One region of the Kaistia geumhonensis genome, then DNA from elsewhere that is predicted to be linked to it. Evidence: predicted binding sites of a transcription regulator. Region 1 holds the regulator's gene; each other region holds the start of a gene.
What was found. Region 1 encodes LexA, which represses DNA repair genes until DNA is damaged. Its sites were predicted from a motif close to TGTTCNNNNTGTGTTCNG; they were not measured.
Positions count from the first base shown of each region.

Region 1 (4,313 bases):
GGGCGACAACCGCGCGCTGCGCTACGGCGTCGGCGTCGGACGCGACGGGTTCCAGTGGTCTGGCCTGCTGAAGGTCTCGCGCAAGACCGAGTGGCCCGACTGGCGCCCGCCGCCGGAGATGATCAAGCGCCAGCCCTACCTGCCCCGCTTCATGGCCGGCGGCGAGGGCAACCCGATGGGCGCACGCGCACTCTATCTCGGCGACACCGTCTATCGCATCCACGGCACCAACCAGCCGCAGACCATCGGTCATGCGCTGTCGTCGGGCTGCTTCCGCATGGTGAATGCCGACGTGATGGATCTCTACGAGCGGGTGCCGGTCGGCACGAAAGTCGTCGTGCTGCAGCGCGCCAAGCTCTGATCAGCGGTTCGGAAGGGCGCGCGCCGCTGGTGCGCGCCTCTGGCCGGCGCGTCGCGCCCGCCGCAACAGTCAACGGCCCGCCGGCAAGGCGGCGCCGACAACGGGGAACCGACATGTCCATCCGATCCGCCCTGACCCTCTTCGCCTCGGCCGCGGCGCTCGCAGCCGGCATCTCCGCCGCCGGCGCCGCAACGCTCGACGACGTCAAGGCCCGTGGCACGCTCAATTGCGGCGTCAACACCGGCCTTCTCGGTTTCGGCCAGCAGGACGCGAGCGGCGCCTGGTCCGGATTCGACGTCGATTTCTGCAAGGCGGTCGCGGCCGCGATCTTTGGCGATCCCGCCAAGGTCACCTATGTGCCGCTCTCGGCGACCGACCGTTTCGAGGCGCTGAAGTCGGGGAAGATCGATCTTCTGTCGCGCAACTCGACATGGACGCTCGGCCGCGAGGCGGATCTGGACATCGCGTTCGCCGGAGTCACCTATTACGACGGCCAGGGCTTCATGGTGAAGCGCGCGAGCGGCAAGACGTCGGCGCTGGAACTCGACGGCGCGACGGTCTGCGTTCAGACCGGCACGACGACGGAGCCGAATTTCATCGACTTCTTCAACACCAACAACATGAAGTTCACCGCCGTGCCGGCGGCGAGTTCCGACGAGGCTCTCGAGGCCTACAAGGCCGGCAAATGCGACACGATCACCTCCGACGTGTCCCAGCTCTACGCCGAGAAGGCGAGCCTCCAGGATCCCGCCGACAGCATCATCCTGCCCGACGTGATCTCCAAGGAGCCGCTCGGCCCGGCGGTCCGCGAGGGCGATCCCGCATGGCGTCTCTTCATTCAGTGGGTGAACTTCGCCCTCATCAACGCTGAAGAGATTGGGCTTTCGTCGGACCGGATTGACGAGGCCAAGGCCTCGACGAAGCCCGAGGTGAAGCGGCTCGTCGGAACCGAGGGCGATTTCGGCACGAAGCTCGGCGTCCCGAACGACTGGGTCGTCGCCGTCGTCAAGGCCGTCGGAAATTACGGCGAGATCTACGAGCGCAATCTCGGCGTCAATTCGAAGCTCGGCATCCCGCGGGGCCTCAACCAGATCTGGAGCAAGGGCGGCATCCAGTATGCGCCGCCGATCCGCTGACGGCGGGCCAGGCGTATCGCCGCCCAATTCGGACGCGCGCTCTGTGCACTAACGCACGGTCCTTGCGGAACATCAGGGGAACGGATAGGTTGTTCGTGTTTTGTACCGGATGATTCTGGCGCGCGGACCCCGAAATGCTCACGAGAAAACAATATGAGCTTCTCCTCTTCATCCAGGAGCGTCTGAAGGAAGCGGGCGTTCCCCCGTCCTTCGACGAGATGAAGGACGCTCTCGATCTGAGGTCCAAGTCGGGCATCCATCGCCTGATCAAGGCGCTGGAGGAGCGCGGCTTCATCCGCCGCCTGCCCAACAGGGCACGAGCGCTGGAGGTTGTCCGCCTGCCGGAGGCTATGTCGCCCGGCCTTGCTCGCCCGAAGAAAGCCGGCTTCGCGCCGAGCGTCATCGAGGGCAGCCTCGGGCGCATGCGTGGCGTCGAGACGCCGGAAGCCGCCAACGATCCGGTCGTCGTGCCGGTCATGGGCCGCATCGCGGCCGGCGTGCCGATCTCCGCGATCCAGACCCAGAGCCACGCCATCACCGTGCCGCCGGAAATGCTGGGGCCGGGCGAGCATTTCGCGCTCGAAGTGCGCGGCGATTCGATGATCGAGGCCGGCATCCTCGACGGCGATACCGTGCTCATCCGCAAGACGGAGAACGCCGATAGCGGCGACATCATCGTCGCGCTGGTCGACGAGGAAGAGGCGACGCTGAAGCGGCTGCGGCGCCGTGGCGCGTCGGTCGCGCTCGAGGCGGCCAATCCCGCCTATGAGACCCGCATCTTCGGCCCCGACCGCGTCCGCATCCAGGGCCGCCTCGTCGGCCTCATGCGCCGGTACTAGGGCAGAGGGCAGAGCAGCCTTTCGATCGGCGATCCCGGCGCGCGTTGGCCGGGTCGCATCGCTGATCGCGCCGATCGGACGAGCGCGCCCGGCCGTTCGCAGCTGCCATCGGGCTCGGCATGCGCTTTCGTCGGGGCTTGCCCCGACGCCCTGCCCTTACCGGCAGTTCTTCGCCGCGACCTTGGTCGGGCTGAGATCGAGCTGCACCAGCTTTCCCTTGAGCGCGAAGTCGCCATAGTCGAGCTTCATGCGCCGCGTGATGCCGTTCTCGTAGATGATGAAAGACAGCTCGTAGGAGGGCTTCTGCTCGCCGTCCGATTTCTCGTCGGTGAAATAGCTGATCGTCACCGGCCAGGAGCGGATATTGGCGAGGCCGGCGCCCCGCGCCGTCGCCTCGTCGCCCAGATCGTCGGTGCCGGCATTCTCCGCGCCGATCACGGCCGAGGTCGCATAGGACTTCTTGCCCTGGTCCGAGCCGTCATAGAGGTCGATCTGCATGAAATGCTTGCCCGCGCGCGCCGCGTCGATGATCGCGGCGAGATGCTGGTTGGGGAAGCTGAAGTTCTGCGGGATCGTGAAATGCGCCGGCTTCGGCTTCGCGATGGTCACCTGCACGTCGCCGGCGCCGCGCGCGGCCGAACCCGAGCTATCCTCCGAGATCGTGCCGTCGACGAAGCTCTTGGTCGAGAAGTTGAAGGTCTTGCCGGCAACATCCTCGAAGGTCGTCGTCGCAACGTCGGTCAGCCGTGCATTGCCGTCCTCGTCGCTGATGCGCGTCACGAAGCGGAGCCGCGTCGTATAGCCGTCGCAGGCCGAGCCGGCGAAATCATAGACCATGCGTCCTTCGGCGTCGCTCACGGTGTCCGAGGAACTGTCTTGGTCGAGCGTCAGGTCGTAGACGGCGCGGTGGGCGACCATCGCGGTGACGCTGCCCGTCGCGGCGAGCGCCGTGCCGGCCGCGCCCGCGAGGGCCGCGAAAAGGGCGGCGGAGCAAAGGGTCCTGGCCGTCATGCGCTGAAGCACCGAAGCGGGCATCGTCTGGGGCACTCCTCCGTCGTCACCGCGACATCATCCCATTTCAATCTCGAAAGGCTGCAAAGTCCACGACGATTCGCGACGATGCCCGGGATGATGAACCGCTTATTGCCTTGCAGCACGGCCGAAATCGGGCGAAACCAGCGCGGTTCCCTTCTGATCCGTTCCTGCCGGAGTCCGTGCCCATGAGCGCCATCGAAGCCCGCCTCGCCTCGCTCGGCATCACGCTGCCGCAGCCGGCCGCGCCAGCCGCCAACTATGTTCCCTTCGTCGAAAGCCGGGGAATGCTCTACATCTCCGGCCAGATCCCGGTCGGCCCGAACGGTGTCGATTATGTCGGCAAGCTCGGCGAGGAGTTCGGCATCGAGGAAGGCCGGGCCGCGGCCAGGCTTTGCGCGATCAACATCCTGGCGCAGGCGCGCGCCGCCCTCGGCGATCTCGACCGCGTCGCGCGGATTGTGAAGCTCACCGGCTTCGTGAACGGCACGCCCGCCTTCACCGATCAGCCGAAGGTCGTCAACGGCGCGTCGGATTTCATGGTCGAGATCTTCGACGAGAAGGGCCGCCACGCCCGTTCGGCGGTCGGCGTCGGTGGCCTACCCTTCGGCGTCGCCGTCGAGGTGGAAGCGATCATCGAGATCGCCTGAGGACGCACCGTATGGCTCCCGCCTGGCTGACCGCGCGTCCGATCGCCCATCGCGGCTACCACGATGCCGCCGCAGGCCGCGTGGAGAACACGCTCTCGGCCGTCCGCGCGGCGGTGGAGCATCGCTTCGCGATCGAGGTCGACCTGCAGCTTTCGGCGGACGGCGCGGTGGTCGTCTTCCATGACGATACGGTCGACCGGGTCCTCGAGGGGACCGGCCGTGTCGACGGCTTCAGTCTTTCGGCCCTCAAGTCGCTCGATTTCCGCAGCGGCAGCGACCGCGTGCCGACGCTCGG
Region 1 is NZ_JAUSWJ010000001.1:211,349-215,661, reverse strand. Features, by position in the region: gene QO015_RS01010 (L,D-transpeptidase) at 1-361, shown strand, start outside; gene QO015_RS01005 (amino acid ABC transporter substrate-binding protein) at 475-1,497, shown strand; gene lexA (transcriptional repressor LexA) at 1,632-2,336, shown strand; gene QO015_RS00995 (cell envelope integrity EipB family protein) at 2,493-3,347, opposite strand; gene QO015_RS00990 (RidA family protein) at 3,557-4,018, shown strand; gene QO015_RS00985 (glycerophosphodiester phosphodiesterase family protein) at 4,030-4,313, shown strand, end outside.

Region 2 (4,313 bases), 3.4 Mb from region 1:
CGAGATCGTCATCATGGGTGGCGCCTTCGGCCATAACGGCTTCCACGGCAATGTGACGCCGGTGGCCGAGGCCAATATCCATGGGGATCCGCTCGCCGCCGACGAGGTGTTCGGCGGCATCTGGCGGATCACCGTGGTCGGGCTGGACGTCACGCAGCGCACCCAGATGACGACCGACTATCTTCGTGCGCTCGCGCGGGATGGCGGCGAGGCGGGGCGGTTCATCTGGGACATCACGCGCTTCTACGTGGCGTTCCATCACGCGGCAGGCGTCGCGGACATGTTCGTCCACGATTCCTCCGCCGTCGCCTATCTCATCGATCCGTCGCTCTTCACGACGCGGCGCGGATCGATCCGCGTCGTCACCGATGGGATCGCGACCGGCCAGACCATGCTGAAGCCGGACGAGTACAATTTCCCGCCCGGGCCCTGGGACGACCGCCCCTCGCACGCCGTCTGCATCGACGTCGATACGGCCCGGCTGCTGTCGCTCTACCGCGACACGATCACCGCAGCCTGAGGACGGCGGCAACCGGCCGGTGATCCCGGCCGGCCTCTTCTGCTTTCGGAAGCTGCAATTCGGGCATCGAGCAAGCGCAGCGCGTCGTCCCCGGCACCCCCGGGCGAGGTGAGAAGGGGTCTCTCGGCGACCGTCATATCCTCCCGGTCCGCGGACCCCGAGTCCGTCAGCGCCGGATGAACAGGCCGAAGCCGTTCCCGCCGAGATAGCCGATCCTCATTTCGCCCGCCGGCCCGAAGGCGACCGACGAGAGCGAGCCGTCCGGCTCGTTTTCGCTGGAAGGGCTGATCGCGAACGTCCCGCCGTCCCGATGGCGCAGCGGGTAGGTCTGGCGCGCTGGACCGATCGAGAGCTCGAGACGATCGCCGACCTCCGTGATCGTCGCCTCGCCGAAATAGGGATTGGCATAGACGCCGACATAGCTCGAGAGTGCCGCGGCCGCGGTCGGATGTTCCGGTGGCTGCTTTCCGACGAGATCGCCCACCGGCTTCGAGAGCGCGCCGAGACGCGGCCCGTACAGGGCGAACCAGTCCGTCGTGATGTCGCCGAACTGGACGAGATCCATGAACGATGCGCCGATGGCCTCGGCCGCGCCGGTCGATGCCGCGTTGGTCAGGATGACAATGCCGACATCGGCCGAGGGCAGCATGGCATAATAGGTGCCGGCTCCGCGCGCGAAGGCGCCCGAATGGCTGATCAGCGTCCGGCCGGCCGGCGTGATCCCCACTCCGAAACCGTAACCATAGAAGCCTGGCCGCGCGTCGACGGCGTAGGACGGCGACGAGATCATTTCAGCCGTAATCGCGGGAAGCAGCGCGTCCTCGGGAATGATCCGCCGGCCGCCGAACTCGCCTTTCTGAAGGATCATCGCCATCCAGCGCGCCAGATCGTTCACCGACGAACTGACGCCGCCGGCAGGCGATTGCTCATCCGGTTGTCGCTGGTATTTCGGCTGGTAGACGTCGCCCACCTTCACGTGGCCGAAGGCGCGATCCGGCCGCTTCTCGAAATCGGCGAAACGGGAGCTCGTCGAGGTCATGCCGAGAGGTTCGTAGAGGGCGGTCTCGGCGAGATCCTCCCATGGCTTCCCCGCCGCGGCGGCAACCGATTCAGCGGCCGCCGTCAGTCCGAAATTCGTGTAGGCATAGGTGTCGCGAAAGCCGTCGAGCGGCAACAGGCGCAGACGCTCGAGGACGGCTCGCCGATCAAAGCCGATATCCTCCAGATCGTCGCCGGCATGATCCGGCAGACCCGAGCGGTGGCTGAAGAGATCGGCGATCGTGACATGCTGCGTCACCCATGGATCCTTCAGCGCAAACCAGGGCAGGTGGGTGACGACCGGCGTGTCCCATGCGACGACGCCACGTCCGACCGCGTGGGCGACCACGCTGCCGGCGAGCGACTTCGACAGCGAGGCGATCTGGAAGACCGTGTCGGCATCGACGGGAGCCGGGTCGCCGACCTTGCGCACGCCGAAGCCTCTGGCGTAGACGGTTCGCCCGTCATGGACGACGGCGATGGCCAGACCCGGAATGCCGGTGCGGCTCATGATCGACTGAGCAATCGCGTCGAGGCCGGCGACCGCCTTATCGATCTGTCCGTCGGGAATGGGAACGGCCGATATCTGCGGCGGCAGCACATCGGCAAGAACCGCAGCAGCGAGCACCGGGCTTGCGAGAAGGGCGAGCGCTACGAGGGACGCTTTCAGCGTCCGATCGATGGCGCGCGACGCAAATCCGTCCGAACCTGGGGCGCGGTCATTCATCATGTCAGGTCCTCCCCCGGTGGTCATCATGCGAAGCGCCCGTACCGGTCTATCGGTGCATTCGACGACATGTCGCGATCGGAACTCTAGCGCGAAATACGCCTGCGCCGACAAGACTCGGCCATCAGGTCAGACGCTCCGGATACACGCGCCGGCAATCAGCCGTGCTTAGACGATGGTGTCCCATGCCGGTGGCACCCGACCGAAAGCTTGTCGTCTCTCTGTTCACAAGTGACTCCAAACCGACGCGCGAGGCTGTTAGAACAAAACATGAACATAGAAAGGTGGGCCGATGGCACAGAGCAGCCTCGACAAGCTCCGCATCCTCGCCGATGCAGCGAAATACGACGCCTCCTGCGCTTCGTCGGGGGCGGAGAAGCGGATCGCGAAGCCCGGCGGTATCGGCTCGACGACAGGCAGCGGCATTTGTCATTCCTACACGCCGGACGGACGCTGTGTGTCGCTCCTCAAGATCCTGCTCACCAATTACTGCCTGTTCGACTGCGCGTACTGCATCAACCGCCGCTCGTCGAATGTGCGGCGGGCGCGGTTCAGCGTCGACGAAGTCGTCGATCTGACGCTCGGCTTCTACAAGCGCAACTATATCGAGGGGCTTTTCCTGTCCTCCGGTATCATACGCTCGCCCGACTATACGATGGAGCAGATGATGCTGGTGGCGAGGAAGCTGCGTCGCGACCATGGCTTCGCCGGTTATATTCATCTGAAGGCCATCCCTGAAGCGAGCCCCTGGCTTCTGGAACAGGCCGGCCTTTTTGCCGACCGGATGTCCGTAAACATCGAACTCGCATCCGATGTGAGCTTGAAGAGGCTGGCTCCCGAGAAGGACAGCCGCTCGATCAGCTCGGCCATGGGCCAGATGAGCGAGCGCATCGCCGAGGCGCGCGAGGAGCGGCGCTCCTTTGCGCCGGCCGGCCAGAGCACGCAGATGATCGTCGGCGCCGACGAGACCACCGACGAGGCGGTCCTGCGCACCAGCGCCACGCTCTATTCGGAATACCGATTGAAGCGCGTCTATTATTCCGCCTTCAGCCCGATTCCCGAAGCGAGCCCGAATCTGCCGGTCAAGGCACCGCCGCTTCGTCGCGAGAACCGCCTCTACCAGGCCGACTGGCTGCTCCGTTTCTACGGCTTCACAGTCGAGGAGATCGCGGCCGGCGGCGAGGGGGGTATGCTGGATCTGCGCATCGACCCGAAGCTGGCTTACGCCCTCAAGCATCGAGAGCGCTTTCCGGTCGATGTAAACAGCGCTGATCGCGAACTGCTCCTGCGCGTTCCCGGGCTCGGCAGCCGCGCGGTTGATAAGATCATCGCCAGCCGGCGCCAGACCCGGCTCAGATGGGAGGACGTCGCGCGGCTCAGCGGCGGCCTCCGCCGCGCCAGGGTATTCCTGGTGACGGCCGACCATCATCCCGCCCGACTGATCGACCGGGCGGATCTCCGCGACCGGCTGACGCCGCCGGCGCGGCAGTTGAACCTCTTCGAATGAAGCGGCGCGTCGAGCTTCAGGAGGGCGCCGATCTCGACGGGTTCCGGCGCGCCGCCCGGGCCCTCTTCGCCGGGCAGGTGCCGCCTGAAGACATCGTATGGACCACAGGCGGCATTCCGGCCCTGTTTGGCGAGGGACAGGTACCCGAGGCGCCGCGGTTGGCGCTTCCGCGCGCGGTCGCCGATCTCGTCGGTCTCGTCGTCTGTCATCGCGATCCCGAGCGGTATGCGCTCCTCTATGCGCTCATCTGGCGGGTGCTGCACGGAGAGCGCGACTTGCTCACACTCGCGAGCGATCCTCTCGTCCATCGCCTGGCGATGATGGCGAAGACGATCCGGCGCGATGTGCACAAGATGCATGCCTTCGTCCGCTTCCGCGCCGTCCCGGCCGATGGCGGGGAGCATTTCGTCGCCTGGTTCGAGCCCGATCACTTTGTTCTCGCGCTCGCCGCGCCTTTCTTCGTCGATCGCTTCCGCGGCATGCGCTGGTCGATCCTGACCCCCGTGGGCTCGCTGCATTGG
Region 2 is NZ_JAUSWJ010000001.1:3,657,460-3,661,772, forward strand. Features, by position in the region: gene QO015_RS17245 (nucleoside hydrolase) at 1-520, shown strand, start outside; gene QO015_RS17250 (serine hydrolase) at 687-2,288, opposite strand; gene QO015_RS17255 (putative DNA modification/repair radical SAM protein) at 2,578-3,792, shown strand; gene QO015_RS17260 (UdgX family uracil-DNA binding protein) at 3,789-4,313, shown strand, end outside.
Region 2: a site for LexA is predicted at 2,545-2,562, ahead of QO015_RS17255 (putative DNA modification/repair radical SAM protein). Genes of this name have one in related genera too.

Region 3 (4,313 bases), 2.8 Mb from region 1:
TCGGCATCCAACACGGCCAGTTCTTTCGAAAGTGGCGCTTCTCATAGAGAGGGAAGCCGCGTCCGTCAAGCTTTGCCGGGTATCGGCGCGAGACCGGCGCGGCCGCGTTCCTTCATCGATCGATACGGGAAGGCTAACACTTTGGTCAGAACTTTGCGCGCATCATGGTTAATGAAGTGATGCGAGCATGAATGGCGGGCCGCGGCTGCGGCGCGCGGGTAGAAGCGTGGAGCAGCAAGCATGACCCCGATGGCGAGGACGCACGAGGCGCAGCCGGCTGAGCGGCGGAGGGTCGGCCATGGCTTCGCGGCCGGGGCGCTCGCGGGGATGCTTGCCTTGATGGTGTCCGCCGGCGCCCCCGCCGACGCCGCCTCGCCCAAGAAGGGGCTCGCCGCGCCGCGCAGCGGTTCGGTTTCCGCCACCTACACCATGGGCCTCAACGGCATCACCATCGGCCGCTTCAGGCTGGACGCCACCGTCGACCAGCCGAATTATGCGATCACCATCAAGGGAACGACGAGCGGCATCTCGCGCCTCGTCTCCGACGGCACGGGCCTGCTCAAGAGCAGCGGCCGCCTCGCGGGCGGCGCCATCCTGCCGGCCAGCTACTACCTCGACACCACCGAGAACGGCGAGACCTCGAGCATCGTCGACATGCGCATGCGCTCGGGCACCATCGTCTCGGCGACGGCGCTGCCGCCCCTGCCGATCAGGGAAGACCGCGTGCCGCTGCTGCCGCAGCACAAGCACCACATCGTCGATCCGCTGTCCGCGATGATCGCGCCGCTCTATCCCGCCAATATGGCGCGCGCCTGCAACCGCACGATTCCCGTCTTCGACGGCTGGCAGCGCTTCGACATCCGCCTCTTCTACAAGTCGACCGCCGAGGTGAAGGGCGAGAACGGCTCCTATTCGGGGACGGTCTATGTCTGCGGCGCCCGCTATGTGCCGGTCGCCGGCCATCGGCCGAGCCGCGAGGCGGTGAAGTTCATGGAGCGCAACACCAATCTCGAGGTCTGGCTCGCGCCCGCCGCCGATGTCGGGGTGATGCTGCCCTATCGCATGCAGATCGGCACCGAGGCCGGCGTGCTCACCATCCACGCCTCGCGCTTCGCGGCGAACGGCGACGACGTGAAGCGCGCCGCCTCCAACTGAACCTGTCCGATTTCGGGACGCCGGCCGCGCTTCGTGAACGCGCGGCCGGCGTTCTCGTATCCATCGTCTCGCGACCGCCGTCGGGCTGTGTCGAGATATGGTGGCCGGCTCGGGAAGAGCCGCGAGATATCGGAGGAACGAAGCGGGAAACCGGGGTTCCCAGCGATTCGTCCGCGCTCTGTTCCCGCTCCGGACCGAAGGTTAAGGCCGATCGCTCAATTCGTCGCGATCCCGCTCATCCTTCCTTAACCTTCGGCGGCGAGGCGGCGCGCCGGCTTTTTTCCGCATGGGCCGGTTTGGCGGTAGATTGCGGCCCGGCACTCCCCATATACTTGTTCATGTCGCGGCGGGAACAGAACGGGAAGCCGTGCCGGTCAGCGATTCGGGCCGCTTTTGTTCCTGAGTTGTTCGTAGCGGCGGATGTGGTCCTGTCTTCGGGCGCTCCGACGATCCTTCCGCCCAATGCCGAGGTGAGACCACCCGCCCCATGACGGACAGCATCAGAGCCACGGGCGCCGGAGCAGGCGGCCGCGGCGTTACGGCCGTTCTCGGTCCGACCAATACCGGCAAGACCCATTTCGCGATCGAGCGCATGCTCGCCCATTCGAGCGGCGTCATCGGTCTGCCGCTGCGCCTCCTTGCCCGCGAGGTCTATGGCCGCATCGCCGCGCGTGTCGGCACCGAGGCGGTGGCGCTCATCACCGGCGAAGAAAAGATCATTCCGGCTCATCCGCGCTACCGGGTCTGCACGGTGGAGGCGCTGCCGTCGGAGACCGACGCGTCCTTCCTCGCCATCGACGAGATCCAGCTCGCCGGCGATCTCGAGCGTGGCCATGTCTTCACCGATCGCATCCTCAATCTGCGCGGCCGCGACGAGACGCTGCTGCTCGGCGCCGCCACCATGCGCGGCATCATCGAGAAGCTCCTGCCGGGTGTGACCGTCATCACACGGCCGCGCATGTCGCTTCTCACTTATTCCGGCTCGAAGAAGATCACCCGCCTGCCGCGCCGCTCGGCCATTGTCGCCTTCTCCTCCGATGAGGTCTATGCGGTGGCCGAGCTGATCCGTCGTCAGCGCGGCGGCGCCGCCGTTGTGCTCGGTTCGCTGTCGCCGCGCACCCGCAACGCCCAGGTCGAACTGTTCCAGAACGGCGATGTCGAATTTCTGGTCGCCACCGATGCGATCGGCATGGGGCTCAATCTCGACGTCGATCATGTCGCCTTCGCGCAGGAGCGGAAGTTCGACGGCTATCAGTATCGCCGCCTGACGGCGTCCGAGTTCGGGCAGATCGCCGGCCGCGCCGGCCGTCACACCCGCGACGGCACCTTCGGCGTCACCGGCCAGGTCGATCCGCTCGACGACGATCTCGTCGAGGCGCTGGAGAATCACCAGTTTCAGCCGGTGCGTACGCTTCAATGGCGCAACCGGTCACTCGATTTCCGCACGCTCGACACGCTGCGCATCAGCCTCGAGAAGCCGCCGGCGATGGAGGGCCTTTCCAAGGCGCCGCCTTCCGTCGATGTCGCCGTTCTGGAGCGGGTCGCGCGTGATGCCGAGGTCAAGGCGCTGGCCGACCGGCGCGAGCGCGTCCAGCTCTTGTGGGATATCTGCCAGATTCCGGATTACCGGCGCATCGCGCCGGCCAATCACGCCGAACTGGTGACAGAGATTTTCGGCTTCGTTGCGCGCAACGGGGCGGTGCCGGACGACTGGTTTGCCCGGCAGGTCGCCTTCGCCGATCGCACCGACGGCGACATCGATACCCTCGCCAATCGCATCGCCCATATCCGGACCTGGACCTTCGCCGCCAACCGTCCGAACTGGCTTCGTGATCCTCGGCATTGGCAGGAGCGCACGCGCGCGATAGAGGATCGTCTTTCCGATGCGCTGCACGAGCGATTGACGCAGCGTTTTGTCGACCGGCGCACCAGCGTCCTCATGAAGCGGCTGAGAGAAAACGCGATGCTCGAAGCAGAAATCACCTCGTCCGGCGACGTGCTGGTGGAGGGGCAGCATGTCGGAAGCCTGCAGGGGTTCCGCTTCACGCCGGATCCCAAGGCCGACGGACCGGACGCCAAGGCGATCGCGGCTGTCGCGCACCGGGCTCTTTCCGGCGAACTGGAACGGCGGGCCGAGAAGATCGGCCGGGCGCCCAATCCCGAATTCGCCCTGTCGAGCGACGGCACCCTGCGCTGGCTGGGCGCGCCGGTGGCGAAGATCATCTCGACCGACGATGTCCTCAAGCCGCGTCTCCTGCTTCTCGCCGATGAAGGGCTGACCGGCCCGTCGCGCGAGCGGGTGCAGGACCGGGTCGATCTCTGGCTGAAGAGCCATATCGAGACGCTGCTGAAGCCGCTCTTCGACCTCCTTGCCGGCGCCGAGCTCACCGCGCCCGCCCGCGGCATCGCCTTCCGCCTCGTCGAAGGCCAGGGCGTGCTCGACCGGTCCGAGATCGCCGAGGACCTGAAGGCGCTCGACCAGGAGTCGCGCGCCGGCCTTCGCAAGCTCGGGGTGCGCTTCGGCGCCTACCATGTCTATGTGCCGGCGCTGCTGAAGCCGGCGCCGAGCGCGCTCAACGCGCTGCTCTGGGCGCTGAAGAATCAGGGCCTCGATACGCCCGGCCTCGCCGAACTGCCGCAGCTCTCCTCGTCCGGGCGCACGACGATCCTCGTCGATCCCACCTTCGCGCGGCCGCTCTACAAGGTCGTCGGCTATCGCATCGCCGGCAACCGCGCCGTCCGCCTCGATATTCTCGAGCGCCTCGCCGACATCATCCGCCCGCTGATCGCCTGGAAGCCGACGCCCGACAATCTGGTGCCCCCCGATGGCGCGGTCGACGGCAACGGCTTCACCGTCACCGTCTCGATGATGTCGCTGCTCGGCTGCTCGGGCGAGGACTTCGCCGGCGTGCTGAAATCGCTCGGCTACCGCATGGAGCGCCGTCCGGCCCCGCCGAAGCCGGCCGCACCTGTCGCGGTCGAGGCACCCGCGGCGCCGGTCGAGGCTGCGTCCGAAGCCGCTCCCGTGGCGGACGAAGCGCCTGCAGAAGCGGCCGTCTCGGACGCCGTGACCGAGGGCGAGGCCGCCGAGGCCGCCGTGCCGGCCGCGAGCGAGGCCGACGTTGCGGAGGCTCCTGCGGAGCCGGCCGAGGCGCCCG
Region 3 is NZ_JAUSWJ010000001.1:2,964,700-2,969,012, forward strand. Features, by position in the region: gene QO015_RS14060 (DUF3108 domain-containing protein) at 241-1,155, shown strand; gene QO015_RS14065 (helicase-related protein) at 1,643-4,313, shown strand, end outside.
Region 3: a site for LexA is predicted at 1,550-1,567, ahead of QO015_RS14065 (helicase-related protein). Genes of this name have one in related genera too.

Region 4 (4,313 bases), 610 kb from region 1:
TCTGAGAGGACATAGTCCTCATAGGCAAGGTGCCGGCGGACCCTGTTCGGCGGATCTCGCCAGAAGCAATAGAAGCTCTCGCCCGCGAAGCCGTCGAGGCAGTAGAGCTGCAGGTCGCCGGCCTCGATCCGCTCGGTGAGGCTGCCGACGAGGCCGATATCTTCGTATTCGTGGAAGCGGCCGTCGCGGGTCGGGAAGACCAGCACCCTCTGCCCGGCATGGCCGAAAATGAGCAGTTCCATGTCGCGGCCGAGCCGCGGCGAATACCAGCGGTGATAATCGCGCCGCACCGTGATGCTCCGTCACCCGCGCCGGACGCGCAGACCGAATGGGGCGAGAATAGTCGCGGATTGTGCAGTGCAGATGACGTTGGTGCGCCGCCATCGGCGCAAGGGGAGCGTGCCGAAACTGGTCGCCGCGAGCGGCGACGGCGACGGGGCCCATGTCGATCGTCCGCGCCGGTCTTGATATCGGCGATGACCTGCGTGCCATCGATACGGGTAGAAGCGCCGCGGGGAACCGTTGGCCGTCCGGAAAATGCTGCGGTTTCGATCGAAATCATCCGAAATCGGCGTAGCGGTGACCGGAAGGGACCGTTAGCTTCGCACGTCACCGCCACTTGTCGGACAAGCTTATGCGCTCCATCGTCATCGCCGGTCCCGGCAGGGTAGAACTTTCCGAGCGGCCGTCCCCGGAGCCTGGGCCGGGCGAGCTTCTGCTGGCGCCGCTCGCCGTCGGGCTCTGCCGGACCGACCTTGAGCTGTCCGACGGCAGCATGGTCTATCTCCGCCAGGGCCTCGCGACCTTCCCGCTGACGCCGGGCCATGAGTGGGTCGCCCGCGTGGTCTGTCACGGTGAGGGGGTGCTCGGCTTCGCGCCGGGTGATCTCGTCGTCGGCGAATGCAGCATCGGCTGCAGCCATTGCCGCCTCTGCCTTTCCGGCAGCTATCACCAATGTCCCGACAGGGCAGAAACGGGCATCCTTCGCCAGGCCGGCGCCATGAGCGGGCTTCTTGCCTTTCCCGCTCGCGCGGCGCATCGCGTGCCGTCCGATGTCGCGATAGAGGACGCGGCCTTCGCCGAGCCGGCGGCCGTGGCGCTTCGCGCCGTCCAGCGCGCCGACTGGCGGCCGGGGCGGTCGATCCTGGTCGTGGGCGCAGGCACCATCGGCTGGCTCGTCGCTGCCATCGCGCTCGATTATCACGGCGCGGATGTCGCGATCATGGAGGTCGATGACGACAGGGTCGCCCGCGCAGAAGCGATGGGCGCGCGTCGACCTCAGCCGGACGAGCGCTTCGACATCGTCATCGAGGCGAGTGGCCATCCCGCCGCCCTGCAGCAGGCGCTCGCCGTCCTCGCGCCCGGCGGCAGGCTCGTGGTGGTGGGCCTCTTCGGGCAGCCGCACTTGCCGGTCGATGTCGACCACATCGTGGTCAGCGATCACACGTTGACCGGCTCCCTCGGCAGCCCCGGCGTCTGGCAAACCATGCTCTCCCTGCTGGGCCGAGGCCGGCTGAAACCGTCGGCTCTCGTGACCGGGCGCTATCCGCTTCGCGAGGCGGCGGCTGCGTACGCCGCGCTCGCCGCCAATGCACCCGGCACCGGCAAGTTGCTGATCTTCCCTCAGGACGACGATCGCAACTGACGAGCAACGCCATCGGGCCCGGTGGCGCCGCCGGACATCAGATGCCTGTCTGCTGCGCGATTGCCCCGTCAGCGTGATGGCGGGTGCGCCAACGCCTGTCTTGGCCTCGCTCCATCTCGATGCGAGGGATGCCCAGCTGGTGCTGGGCGTCCCCCTCTCGCGGCTGGATTTCCTATGCCGCTGCCGCCCGCGCCGGTGATCGCCGGAAGAGCACGCTGTTGGACCGGCCCGAGGAGGCGGCAACAAACTTGACGAGTAGAACAGAACGTGAACATATGGGGATATCTTGGTGGTTTCGGAGGATAAGACGATGTCCATGCTGATCCGTGATCTCGCTGCCCTTGCCGCGCTCGCCTCGTTCGTCGCCATGATCACCCTCTGGTCGGAGCTGATCGCCCACGTCGTCTAGCCGGCTGCCGCGGGTCCGCGGCGGTGGACGGGCGGAGACGACTCGCGGGATAAGGTCTGGCGATGGACCTTCGAGCGAGGTGGCTATGAGCGTAACGGGCGAGCGGCGGTCCCTGGCGGCGGGCGGTGTCGGTTTCGTGCATCTTCGGGTGCATTCCGCCTATTCGCTGCTCGAAGGTGCGCTGCCGCTGAAGGCTCTCGGCAAGCTCGCCATTGCCGACAAGCAGCCGGCGCTCGCGCTGACCGACACCGGCAATCTGTTTGGCGCGCTGGAATTCTCCGAGAAGATGGCCGAGCAGGGCATCCAGCCGATCATCGGCTGCCAGCTCGCCGTCTGGTTCGACGATGGCTTCGAGCCGGCCCGCAAGCCGCAAGCGGGCGCGAAACCGCTGGCCGACGTCGTCGCTCTGGCAGCCGACGAGACTGGCTACTGGAATCTCGTTCGCCTCGTTTCCCGCGCCTTCATGGAAACCGACGCCGGCGAGCGGCCCCATGTCTCGATCGCTGACCTCGAGGCTGCGGCCGCCGGGCTGATCCTGCTCACCGGTGGCCCGGCCGGTCCCGCAGATCAGGCGTTCCGCGCAGGGCAGGGCGTCGTGGCCGAGGCGCGGCTGGTGCGGCTCGCGGCGGCCTTCGGCGATCGCCTCTATGTCGAACTGCAGCGCCATGGCCCCGACAGCGAGCGCTGCGAGGCCGATCTCGTCGCGCTCGCCTATCGGCTCGGGCTGCCGCTCGTCGCCACAAACGAGCCCTTCTTCCCGAAGCGTGACGACTACGAGGCGCATGACGCTCTGATCGCAATCGCCGAGGGCGCGGTGATCGCTGAGGAGAAGCGCCGGCGCCTGACTCCGGAACACTATTTCAAGACGCGCGGCGAGATGGTGGCGCTGTTCGCCGACCTGCCCGAGGCCGTGGACAATACGGTCGAGATCGCGCTGCGCTGCCACTACCGGCCGGTGAAGCGCAAGCCGATCCTGCCGCGCTTCGCCGGGGCCGACGCCGATCCGGCCGAAGCGGAGGCGGCGGAGGTCGAGGCGCTCCGCCAGATGGCGCGCGAAGGCCTGGCACGGCGTCTTGCCGCCCATGGCACCGCGCCGGGACTCTCCCCGGAGGACTACGCCGAAAGGCTCGAATTCGAGCTCGGCGTCATCGTGAAGATGAAGTTCCCCGGCTATTTCCTCATCGTCGCCGACTTCATCCAGTGGGCGAAATCGCAAGGGATTCCGGTGGGTCCAGGCCGCGGCTCGGGCGCCGGCTCCCTCGTCGCCTGGTCGCTCACCATCACCGATCTCGATCCGATGCGCTTCGCGCTGCTCTTCGAACGCTTCCTCAACCCGGAACGCGTCTCGATGCCGGACTTCGACATCGACTTCTGCCAGGACCGGCGCGACGAGGTCATCCGCTACGTCCAGCAGAAATACGGCACCGACCAGGTGGCCCAGATCATCACCTTCGGAACGCTGCAGGCGCGCGCGGTGCTGCGCGACGTCGGCCGCGTGCTGCAGATGCCCTATGGCCAGGTCGACCGGCTCTGCAAGCTCGTGCCGCAGAACCCGGCCAATCCGGTGACCCTGGACAAGGCGATCGAGGACGAGCCGCGCCTGCGCGCCGCCCGCGACGAGGACCCGACCGTGGCCCGGCTGCTCGCCATGGCGCAGAAGCTCGAGGGGCTCTATCGCCATGCCTCGACCCACGCCGCCGGCATCGTGATCGGCGACCGCCGGCTCGACGCGCTCGTGCCGCTCTATCGCGATCCGCGCTCCTCGATGCCCGTCACCCAGTTCAACATGAAATGGGTCGAGAGCGCGGGGCTGGTGAAGTTCGACTTTCTCGGCCTGAAGACGCTCACCGTCCTCGAAACCGCATTAGCGCTCATCGCCAAGCGCGGGATAAGACTCGATCTTTCGGCGCTGCCACTGGACGACAAGCCGACTTACGACATGCTGACGCGCGGCGAGACGGTCGGCGTGTTCCAGCTGGAAAGCCAGGGCATGCGCAAGGCCCTGGTCGGCATGCGGCCCGACCGCTTCGAGGACATCATCGCGCTCGTCGCGCTCTATCGTCCTGGCCCGATGGACAACATCCCGGTCTACAACGCGCGCAAGCATGGCGAGGAGAAACCGGACTTCCTGCACCCGCTGCTCGAGCCGGTGCTCAAGGAGACGCACGGCGTCATCATCTATCAGGAACAGGTGATGCAGATCGCGCAGATCCTGTCGGGCTACTCGCTCGGCGAGGCCGACCTGTTGCGCCGCGCGAT
Region 4 is NZ_JAUSWJ010000001.1:820,502-824,814, reverse strand. Features, by position in the region: gene QO015_RS03815 (esterase family protein) at 1-290, opposite strand, end outside; gene QO015_RS03810 (zinc-dependent alcohol dehydrogenase) at 635-1,645, shown strand; gene dnaE (DNA polymerase III subunit alpha) at 2,140-4,313, shown strand, end outside.
Region 4: a site for LexA is predicted at 1,902-1,919, ahead of dnaE (DNA polymerase III subunit alpha). Genes of this name have one in related genera too.